4 regions of the Carnobacterium mobile DSM 4848 genome follow, and region 3 is predicted to be linked to each of the others. Evidence: a T-box and tRNA genes for the amino acid it is inferred to sense, from the RefSeq annotation. Region 3 holds a T-box; the other regions hold tRNA genes.
What was found. The T-box of region 3 lies ahead of serS (serine--tRNA ligase). A T-box ahead of a tRNA ligase gene usually reads a tRNA of that ligase, here a tRNA-Ser.

Region 1: it encodes a tRNA-Ser, which carries the amino acid that the T-box ahead of serS (serine--tRNA ligase) is inferred to sense. The anticodon was not compared.
Region 2: it encodes a tRNA-Ser, which carries the amino acid that the T-box ahead of serS (serine--tRNA ligase) is inferred to sense. The anticodon was not compared.
Region 4: it encodes a tRNA-Ser, which carries the amino acid that the T-box ahead of serS (serine--tRNA ligase) is inferred to sense. The anticodon was not compared.

The regions. Positions count from the first base shown of each region.
Region 1 covers NZ_JQMR01000001.1:1,162,504-1,164,677, forward strand. Annotated here, with positions in the region: tRNA gene BR87_RS05320 (tRNA-Glu) at 1-33, opposite strand, end outside; tRNA gene BR87_RS05325 (tRNA-Ile) at 62-135, opposite strand; tRNA gene BR87_RS05330 (tRNA-Gly) at 147-217, opposite strand; tRNA gene BR87_RS05335 (tRNA-Phe) at 226-298, opposite strand; tRNA gene BR87_RS05340 (tRNA-Asp) at 311-383, opposite strand; tRNA gene BR87_RS05345 (tRNA-Met) at 425-497, opposite strand; tRNA gene BR87_RS05350 (tRNA-Met) at 575-647, opposite strand; tRNA gene BR87_RS05355 (tRNA-Ser) at 669-758, opposite strand; tRNA gene BR87_RS05360 (tRNA-Glu) at 810-881, opposite strand; tRNA gene BR87_RS05365 (tRNA-Ser) at 891-978, opposite strand; tRNA gene BR87_RS05370 (tRNA-Ile) at 1,004-1,077, opposite strand; tRNA gene BR87_RS05375 (tRNA-Gly) at 1,085-1,155, opposite strand; tRNA gene BR87_RS05380 (tRNA-Asp) at 1,160-1,232, opposite strand; tRNA gene BR87_RS05385 (tRNA-Met) at 1,274-1,346, opposite strand; tRNA gene BR87_RS05390 (tRNA-Ser) at 1,368-1,457, opposite strand; tRNA gene BR87_RS05395 (tRNA-Ile) at 1,523-1,596, opposite strand; tRNA gene BR87_RS05400 (tRNA-Met) at 1,616-1,689, opposite strand; tRNA gene BR87_RS05405 (tRNA-Ala) at 1,710-1,782, opposite strand; tRNA gene BR87_RS05410 (tRNA-Pro) at 1,794-1,867, opposite strand; tRNA gene BR87_RS05415 (tRNA-Arg) at 1,916-1,989, opposite strand; tRNA gene BR87_RS05420 (tRNA-Leu) at 1,998-2,086, opposite strand; tRNA gene BR87_RS05425 (tRNA-Gly) at 2,138-2,174, opposite strand, start outside.
Region 2 covers NZ_JQMR01000001.1:254,643-256,816, reverse strand. Annotated here, with positions in the region: tRNA gene BR87_RS01105 (tRNA-Leu) at 275-358, opposite strand; tRNA gene BR87_RS01100 (tRNA-Cys) at 390-460, opposite strand; tRNA gene BR87_RS01095 (tRNA-Gln) at 497-568, opposite strand; tRNA gene BR87_RS01090 (tRNA-His) at 579-651, opposite strand; tRNA gene BR87_RS01085 (tRNA-Trp) at 686-759, opposite strand; tRNA gene BR87_RS01080 (tRNA-Tyr) at 791-874, opposite strand; tRNA gene BR87_RS01075 (tRNA-Phe) at 888-960, opposite strand; tRNA gene BR87_RS01070 (tRNA-Asp) at 1,001-1,076, opposite strand; tRNA gene BR87_RS01065 (tRNA-Val) at 1,094-1,166, opposite strand; tRNA gene BR87_RS01060 (tRNA-Glu) at 1,176-1,247, opposite strand; tRNA gene BR87_RS01055 (tRNA-Ser) at 1,261-1,349, opposite strand; tRNA gene BR87_RS01050 (tRNA-Asn) at 1,407-1,479, opposite strand; rRNA gene rrf (5S ribosomal RNA) at 1,491-1,606, opposite strand; rRNA gene BR87_RS01040 (23S ribosomal RNA) at 1,698-2,174, opposite strand, start outside.
Region 3 covers NZ_JQMR01000001.1:1,789,354-1,791,527, reverse strand. Annotated here, with positions in the region: gene serS (serine--tRNA ligase) at 54-1,331, opposite strand; T-box leader at 1,407-1,655, opposite strand; gene BR87_RS08535 (serine hydrolase) at 1,738-2,174, opposite strand, start outside.
Region 4 covers NZ_JQMR01000001.1:265,098-267,271, forward strand. Annotated here, with positions in the region: rRNA gene BR87_RS01130 (23S ribosomal RNA) at 1-834, shown strand, start outside; rRNA gene rrf (5S ribosomal RNA) at 926-1,041, shown strand; tRNA gene BR87_RS01140 (tRNA-Asn) at 1,053-1,125, shown strand; tRNA gene BR87_RS01145 (tRNA-Ser) at 1,183-1,271, shown strand; tRNA gene BR87_RS01150 (tRNA-Glu) at 1,285-1,356, shown strand; tRNA gene BR87_RS01155 (tRNA-Val) at 1,366-1,438, shown strand; tRNA gene BR87_RS01160 (tRNA-Asp) at 1,456-1,531, shown strand; tRNA gene BR87_RS01165 (tRNA-Phe) at 1,572-1,644, shown strand; tRNA gene BR87_RS01170 (tRNA-Tyr) at 1,658-1,741, shown strand; tRNA gene BR87_RS01175 (tRNA-Trp) at 1,773-1,846, shown strand; tRNA gene BR87_RS01180 (tRNA-His) at 1,881-1,953, shown strand; tRNA gene BR87_RS01185 (tRNA-Gln) at 1,964-2,035, shown strand; tRNA gene BR87_RS01190 (tRNA-Cys) at 2,072-2,142, shown strand; tRNA gene BR87_RS01195 (tRNA-Leu) at 2,174-2,174, shown strand, end outside.

The sequences.
Region 1 (2,174 bases), 630 kb from region 3:
AGGGCGGTGTCTTAACCACTTGACCAACGGGCCTTTTAACTATATAAAAATAATGATTCAATGGGCCTAAATGGACTCGAACCATCGACCTCACGCTTATCAGGCGTGCGCTCTAACCAGCTGAGCTATAGGCCCATAAAAAAAAAAGCGGGTGACGAGAATCGAACTCGCATCAACAGCTTGGAAGGCTGTGGTTTTACCACTAAACTACACCCGCAAAAAAGGTGGCCCGGGACAGAATCGAACTGCCGACACCTTGAGCTTCAATCAAGTGCTCTACCAACTGAGCTACCGGGCCATATTCAATTAACGGTCTCGACGGGAATCGAACCCGCGATCTTCTGCGTGACAGGCAGACATGTTAACCCCTACACCACGAGACCTTTTTGCTTTTAACTAGTTTTATTTACTTTATCGTAAATAATTGCGGGGACAGGATTTGAACCTGTGACCTTCGGGTTATGAGCCCGACGAGCTGCCAGCTGCTCCACCCCGCGGTAATATTAAAATTATAGTTATCATAGAATCATTTTATTAAAAATTGTTAGGTTACATAACAATTTTTAATAAAAAATTGCGGGGACAGGACTTGAACCTGTGACCTTCGGGTTATGAGCCCGACGAGCTGCCAACTGCTCCACCCCGCGGTAATATTAAAAGGATAAATAAGGAGGATAAGAGATTCGAACTCTTGCGTGCTTTTACACACCTGACGGTTTTCAAGACCGTTCCCTTCAGCCAGACTTGGGTAATCCTCCACTTTTCTAGTTGATGAATAAATTGAATTAATAAGTAAACTACGTTACTTATGACCCGTACGGGATTCGAACCCGTGATACCGCCGTGAAAGGGCGGTGTCTTAACCACTTGACCAACGGGCCTTTAAAAAACGGAGAAGGAGGGATTCGAACCCTCGCGCCGCGTTAGCGACCTATACCCTTAGCAGGGGCACCTCTTGAGCCACTTGAGTACTTCCCCAAATTCCAATAAAAATATAGTACAATGGGCCTAAATGGACTCGAACCATCGACCTCACGCTTATCAGGCGTGCGCTCTAACCAGCTGAGCTATAGGCCCATAAAAAAGCGGGTGACGAGAATCGAACTCGCATCAACAGCTTGGAAGGCTGTGGTTTTACCACTAAACTACACCCGCAAAACGGTCTCGACGGGAATCGAACCCGCGATCTTCTGCGTGACAGGCAGACATGTTAACCCCTACACCACGAGACCTTTTTGCTTTTAACTAGTTTTATTTACTTTATCGTAAATAATTGCGGGGACAGGATTTGAACCTGTGACCTTCGGGTTATGAGCCCGACGAGCTGCCAGCTGCTCCACCCCGCGGTAATATTGAAATAATAAATAAGGAGGATAAGAGATTCGAACTCTTGCGTGCTTTTACACACCTGACGGTTTTCAAGACCGTTCCCTTCAGCCAGACTTGGGTAATCCTCCATAAAAATACAGTCTGTCCTATATACAGACAAGGTAATCAATCGTAATATGGCAATAACGATTAATGGACCTTGCAGGACTCGAACCTGCGACCGGACGGTTATGAGCCGTCTGCTCTAACCAACTGAGCTAAAGGTCCAAGCTCTTTTCAGTTGCAATAGCGGCGAAGGGGATCGAACCCCCGACCTCCCGGGTATGAACCGGACGCTCTAGCCAGCTGAGCTACACCGCCAAAATATTAAAAATTAAAAGTGGAGCCTAGCGGGATCGAACCGCTGACCTCCTGCGTGCAAGGCAGGCGCTCTCCCAGCTGAGCTAAGGCCCCAACATTTTAAATCGGGAAGACAGGATTCGAACCTGCGACCCCTTGGTCCCAAACCAAGTGCTCTACCAAGCTGAGCTACTTCCCGTATGCTGAAAATACTGGTGTTTCCACTTACTATTTATAAAAAATGGAATGCACCCAAGAGGAGTCGAACCTCTAACCGCCTGATTCGTAGTCAGGTACTCTATCCAATTGAGCTATGGGTGCTATATATATGGTGCCGAGGGCCGGAATCGAACCGGCACGGTGATCACTCACCGCAGGATTTTAAGTCCTGTGCGTCTACCTGTTCCGCCACCCCGGCATATAGAACAAGAGCTGATTTTTTCAAACCTGCTTACTAGTCGTCCTAGTAAGCGGAAGACGGGGTTCGAACCCGCGACCTCCACCTT
Region 2 (2,174 bases), 1.5 Mb from region 3:
TTCACAACTTAAAATTTCGGAGGAATAGCGGCTCCTTGCAGCCATGTAAAGGATTCAATGCGAATTACGAAGCGGTTAGGCTTCGTTTGAGGCTTGAAAGGCTGGAGACATGTAAGGCTCCAGTCGTCCCCATGGCTCTTGCAAGCAGACGCGTAAATTCCGGAGGAAATTTCATTATTAAGCATGACCAACACAATTCGATAAAGAACCAAAATTAGACCATAAAAAAGTAGTATCAACAGTCGTTAAACAATTGATACTACTTTTTTTAGAATACCGGCGGCCGGAATCGAACCGGCACGCCCTTGCGGGCACAGGATTTTGAGTCCAGCGCGTCTACCAATTCCGCCACGCCGGCAAGATAAGATGAACGTCCCATTTATCAGATAAGGCGGTAACCGGATTTGAACCGGTGATGAAGGTTTTGCAGACCTCTGCCTTACCACTTGGCTATACCGCCATTTTTAAAATGGAGTGTTGTATTTATTGTAAAAAACTGGGCTAGCTGGATTCGAACCAACGCATAAGGGAGTCAAAGTCCCTTGCCTTACCGCTTGGCTATAGCCCAAAAATAAAAAGGCGACTGATGGGGTTCGAACCCACGCATGCCGGAACCACAATCCGGTGTGTTAACCACTTCACCACAATCGCCATGGTATGAATTATCTCGTCATTATTTTAAAAATGGCAGGGGTAGTAGGAATTGAACCCACACTGATGGTTTTGGAGACCATAGTTCTACCTTTAAACTATACCCCTATTTAAAATAAGGTTATTCTTTTTAAATAAATGGTGGAGGGGGGCAGATTCGAACTGCCGAACCCGAAGGAGCGGATTTACAGTCCGCCGCGTTTAGCCACTTCGCTACCCCTCCGCTTTAAAAAAGGTGGCCTGGGACAGAATCGAACTGCCGACACCTTGAGCTTCAATCAAGTGCTCTACCAACTGAGCTACCAGGCCATATTGGAACCTTTCGGTTCATTACATACGTCAATAAAAATGGCGGTCTCGACGGGAATCGAACCCGCGATCTTCTGCGTGACAGGCAGACATGTTAACCCCTACACCACGAGACCAATAGTATTGCGTAAAATGGAGGTTAACGGGATCGAACCGCTGACCCTCTGCTTGTAAGGCAGATGCTCTCCCAGCTGAGCTAAACCTCCTGAAGTACATGACCCGTACGGGATTCGAACCCGTGATACCGCCGTGAAAGGGCGGTGTCTTAACCACTTGACCAACGGGCCGAAATTAGTGTAACGGAGAGTAAGGGATTCGAACCCTTGAGACAGTGTGCACCGCCTACATGATTTCCAATCATGCTCCTTCGGCCGCTCGGACAACTCTCCAAGTTGGTTCTGTTAACACTCTCATTTGGTTACTTTTTTCCATAGACAACTATGTAACTCCGCAAGCAGGGCTCGAACCTGCGACATCATGATTAACAGTCATGCGCTCTACCAGCTGAGCTATTGCGGAATAAAAAAGATGCACGGCAACGTCCTACTCTCACAAAGGGAAACCCTTCACTACCATCGGCGCTAAGAAGCTTAACTGCTGTGTTCGGCATGGGAACAGGTGTGACCTTCTTGCCATTGCCACCGCACATCTTGCATATAAGAGAACGTTGTTCTCTCAAAACTGGGTATTGTTTACTGTAAAGTTGGTTTTAAACCGTTCGTTCACCGTTTAAAAAATTGGTTAAGTCCTCGACCGATTAGTATTGGTCCGCTCCATACATCGCTGTACTTCCACTTCCAACCTATCTACCTGATCATCTCTCAGGGGTCTTACTCACTTACGTGATGGGAAATCTCATCTTGAGGGGGGCTTCACGCTTAGATGCTTTCAGCGTTTATCCCGTCCACACATAGCTACCCAGCAATGCCCTTGGCAGAACAACTGGTACACCAGCGGTGTGTCCATCCCGGTCCTCTCGTACTAAGGACAGCTCCTCTCAAATTTCCTGCGCCCGCGACGGATAGGGACCGAACTGTCTCACGACGTTCTGAACCCAGCTCGCGTACCGCTTTAATGGGCGAACAGCCCAACCCTTGGGACCGACTACAGCCCCAGGATGCGATGAGCCGACATCGAGGTGCCAAACCTCCCCGTCGATGTGGACTCTTGGGGGAGATAAGCCTGTTATCCCCAGGGTAGCTTTTATCCGTTGA
Region 3 (2,174 bases):
TCTACGCTTAAGAAAGCAAGATATAAGATACGTTTTTAACATTTGTATGAGACTTATTTTCTTATTTCTGTGACTCCACCCATGTATGGAACCAAAACATCTGGGATTTTAACTGAACCGTCAGCTTGTTGGTAATTTTCTAAAATAGCAGCAACCGTTCGACCAACCGCAAGTCCTGAACCATTCAATGTATGCACATATTCTAATTTTTCTGTGGCCTCATTGCGGTAACGAATTTTTGCGCGCCGCGCTTGGAAAGCTTCTGTGTTTGAACATGAGCTGATTTCACGGTAAACATCTTGTGCCGGGATCCAAACCTCTAAGTCATACGTTTTAGCAGCTGAAAAACCCATGTCGCCTGTACACAAAGCCAAAACGCGATAAGGCAAGTCTAATTTTTGTAAGACTGCTTCAGCATTTTGTGTCATCTTCTCAAGTTCTTCATATGAATCTTCAGGTTTACTGAACTTCACCATTTCTACTTTGTTAAATTGATGTAATCGTATCAAGCCACGTGTATCTCTTCCAGCGCTGCCTGCTTCTGATCTAAATGAAGGGCTAAGAGCTGTAAAATAAACAGGTAATTGTCCTTCACTTAAAATTTCATTGCGGTAATAATTGGTCAAAGGAACTTCTGCTGTTGGGATCAACGTAAGATCTCTATCTTCAATTTGAAAAACATCTTCTTTGAACTTAGGAAATTGACCTGTTCCATACATTGATTCACTGTTGACTAAATAAGGCGTCATCATTTCAGTGTAGCCGTGTTCCCCCGTGTGCAGATCCAACATAAAGTTATAAATTGCGCGTTCTAGTCTGGCACCCAATCCTTTATAGTAAACAAAACGACTGCCGGAAACTTTTGCTCCCCGCTCAAAATCTAAAATATCTAAAGCTTCTGCAATTTCCCAATGAGGTTTTACTTCAAAATCAAACGTTTTAGGTGTTCCCCATTTTCTTACTTCAAGATTGTCCTCTTCATCCGTACCAATGGGCACTGACTCATGCGGCAAGTTGGGTAAGCCAGAAGCAATGTCTTCGATTTGGAGATCGATTTGCGCTAATTGTTCATCTAGTTGTTTGATTTTTTCCCCGACTTCACGCATTTCTTGAATTTTGTCATCCGCATTTTCTTTGTTGCGTTTTAAGACAGCAATCGCTCCAGAAACTTCATTTCGTTGATTCTTTAATTGTTCTGTTTCTACTAAAAGAGACCGTCTTTTTTCGTCTAAATGCATAAAGTTATCCAAAGTCTCTTTTTTGACACCTCGGCTGGCTAATTTTTTAGAAACCATTTGGTAATCGTTCCGCAATTTTTTTATATCTAACATTTTCTTCTCTCCTCTGTTTTAGACTGATTATTATATTTCTTTACCATACAAAAAAGGCCATTCCATCCCCAGTGAATATGGGACGAAATGGCCTGATAAAATCGCGGTACCACCCAACTTTAGAAGTTTATACAGTGAAAACTTCTACGCTTTACATCAGATAACGGTCTGGAGCCGAAATAATTTGGTCAACCAGCAGAACCAGCAGTTGATTCATTATTTACTTCATGCAATGGATTCAAATAAACAAATCATCAGTTTTCACCAACCACTGACTCTCTAACAGTATTTATTTATTTTACTATTTTGCATTACTAACGTTCAATTTGTTCAATTTTAGTAAATCTAGTTTACCGAACCCTTATCGTTAAGTCAACGAAAACAAATCTCTCTATTTTCAAAAGACTTAAAATAAATTAGAAAAGAAATCTTTGATCCAACGGCCTGATAGCACAAAAACATTCGCTTTTTCAACAGCATCAGCTGCCACTACAGCTACTTCTTCTCCTTGATCGCCATCGACATAACCTAACTCATCATCTTTCACTGAAACTTGAGCAGTTCCAACTTCTTCAGATTTTTTAATCGGAGCCGTTACTTTGCCTGCATCATTTAACACATTTTTCTGAGGAGTGTAGCTTACTTCCATATTTTCCAAATCTGTATCAGTTGGAACAAATAAAGATACATCCGATTCTACGGCTAGTTTTACACTGTCCGTTTTCCCTTTTTCTACAGCTAACGGTTTCACATCGTTTAATACATCGTTTTTCTTATAAACTTGTACTTTTTCCCAGTTTGCAAAAGCCCAATCCATCATTTTGTCTGTTTCAACAAAACGTC
Region 4 (2,174 bases), 1.5 Mb from region 3:
CATGGAGCTTTACTGCAGTTTGATATTGAGTGTTTGTACAGCTTGTACAGGATAGGTAGGAGCCAATGAAGCCAGGACGCTAGTCTTGGTGGAGGCAATGGTGGGATACTACCCTTGCTGTATGACCACTCTAACCCTCAGCCATGATCTGGCTGGGAGACAGTGTCTGACGGGCAGTTTGACTGGGGCGGTCGCCTCCTAAAGTGTAACGGAGGCGCCCAAAGGTTCCCTCAGAATGGTTGGAAATCATTCGTAGAGTGTAAAGGCAGAAGGGAGCTTGACTGCGAGACCTACAAGTCGAGCAGGGACGAAAGTCGGGCTTAGTGATCCGGTGGTTCCGCATGGAAGGGCCATCGCTCAACGGATAAAAGCTACCCTGGGGATAACAGGCTTATCTCCCCCAAGAGTCCACATCGACGGGGAGGTTTGGCACCTCGATGTCGGCTCATCGCATCCTGGGGCTGTAGTCGGTCCCAAGGGTTGGGCTGTTCGCCCATTAAAGCGGTACGCGAGCTGGGTTCAGAACGTCGTGAGACAGTTCGGTCCCTATCCGTCGCGGGCGCAGGAAATTTGAGAGGAGCTGTCCTTAGTACGAGAGGACCGGGATGGACACACCGCTGGTGTACCAGTTGTTCTGCCAAGGGCATTGCTGGGTAGCTATGTGTGGACGGGATAAACGCTGAAAGCATCTAAGCGTGAAGCCCCCCTCAAGATGAGATTTCCCATCACGTAAGTGAGTAAGACCCCTGAGAGATGATCAGGTAGATAGGTTGGAAGTGGAAGTACAGCGATGTATGGAGCGGACCAATACTAATCGGTCGAGGACTTAACCAATTTTTTAAACGGTGAACGAACGGTTTAAAACCAACTTTACAGTAAACAATACCCAGTTTTGAGAGAACAACGTTCTCTTATATGCAAGATGTGCGGTGGCAATGGCAAGAAGGTCACACCTGTTCCCATGCCGAACACAGCAGTTAAGCTTCTTAGCGCCGATGGTAGTGAAGGGTTTCCCTTTGTGAGAGTAGGACGTTGCCGTGCATCTTTTTTATTCCGCAATAGCTCAGCTGGTAGAGCGCATGACTGTTAATCATGATGTCGCAGGTTCGAGCCCTGCTTGCGGAGTTACATAGTTGTCTATGGAAAAAAGTAACCAAATGAGAGTGTTAACAGAACCAACTTGGAGAGTTGTCCGAGCGGCCGAAGGAGCATGATTGGAAATCATGTAGGCGGTGCACACTGTCTCAAGGGTTCGAATCCCTTACTCTCCGTTACACTAATTTCGGCCCGTTGGTCAAGTGGTTAAGACACCGCCCTTTCACGGCGGTATCACGGGTTCGAATCCCGTACGGGTCATGTACTTCAGGAGGTTTAGCTCAGCTGGGAGAGCATCTGCCTTACAAGCAGAGGGTCAGCGGTTCGATCCCGTTAACCTCCATTTTACGCAATACTATTGGTCTCGTGGTGTAGGGGTTAACATGTCTGCCTGTCACGCAGAAGATCGCGGGTTCGATTCCCGTCGAGACCGCCATTTTTATTGACGTATGTAATGAACCGAAAGGTTCCAATATGGCCTGGTAGCTCAGTTGGTAGAGCACTTGATTGAAGCTCAAGGTGTCGGCAGTTCGATTCTGTCCCAGGCCACCTTTTTTAAAGCGGAGGGGTAGCGAAGTGGCTAAACGCGGCGGACTGTAAATCCGCTCCTTCGGGTTCGGCAGTTCGAATCTGCCCCCCTCCACCATTTATTTAAAAAGAATAACCTTATTTTAAATAGGGGTATAGTTTAAAGGTAGAACTATGGTCTCCAAAACCATCAGTGTGGGTTCAATTCCTACTACCCCTGCCATTTTTAAAATAATGACGAGATAATTCATACCATGGCGATTGTGGTGAAGTGGTTAACACACCGGATTGTGGTTCCGGCATGCGTGGGTTCGAACCCCATCAGTCGCCTTTTTATTTTTGGGCTATAGCCAAGCGGTAAGGCAAGGGACTTTGACTCCCTTATGCGTTGGTTCGAATCCAGCTAGCCCAGTTTTTTACAATAAATACAACACTCCATTTTAAAAATGGCGGTATAGCCAAGTGGTAAGGCAGAGGTCTGCAAAACCTTCATCACCGGTTCAAATCCGGTTACCGCCTTATCTGATAAATGGGACGTTCATCTTATCTTG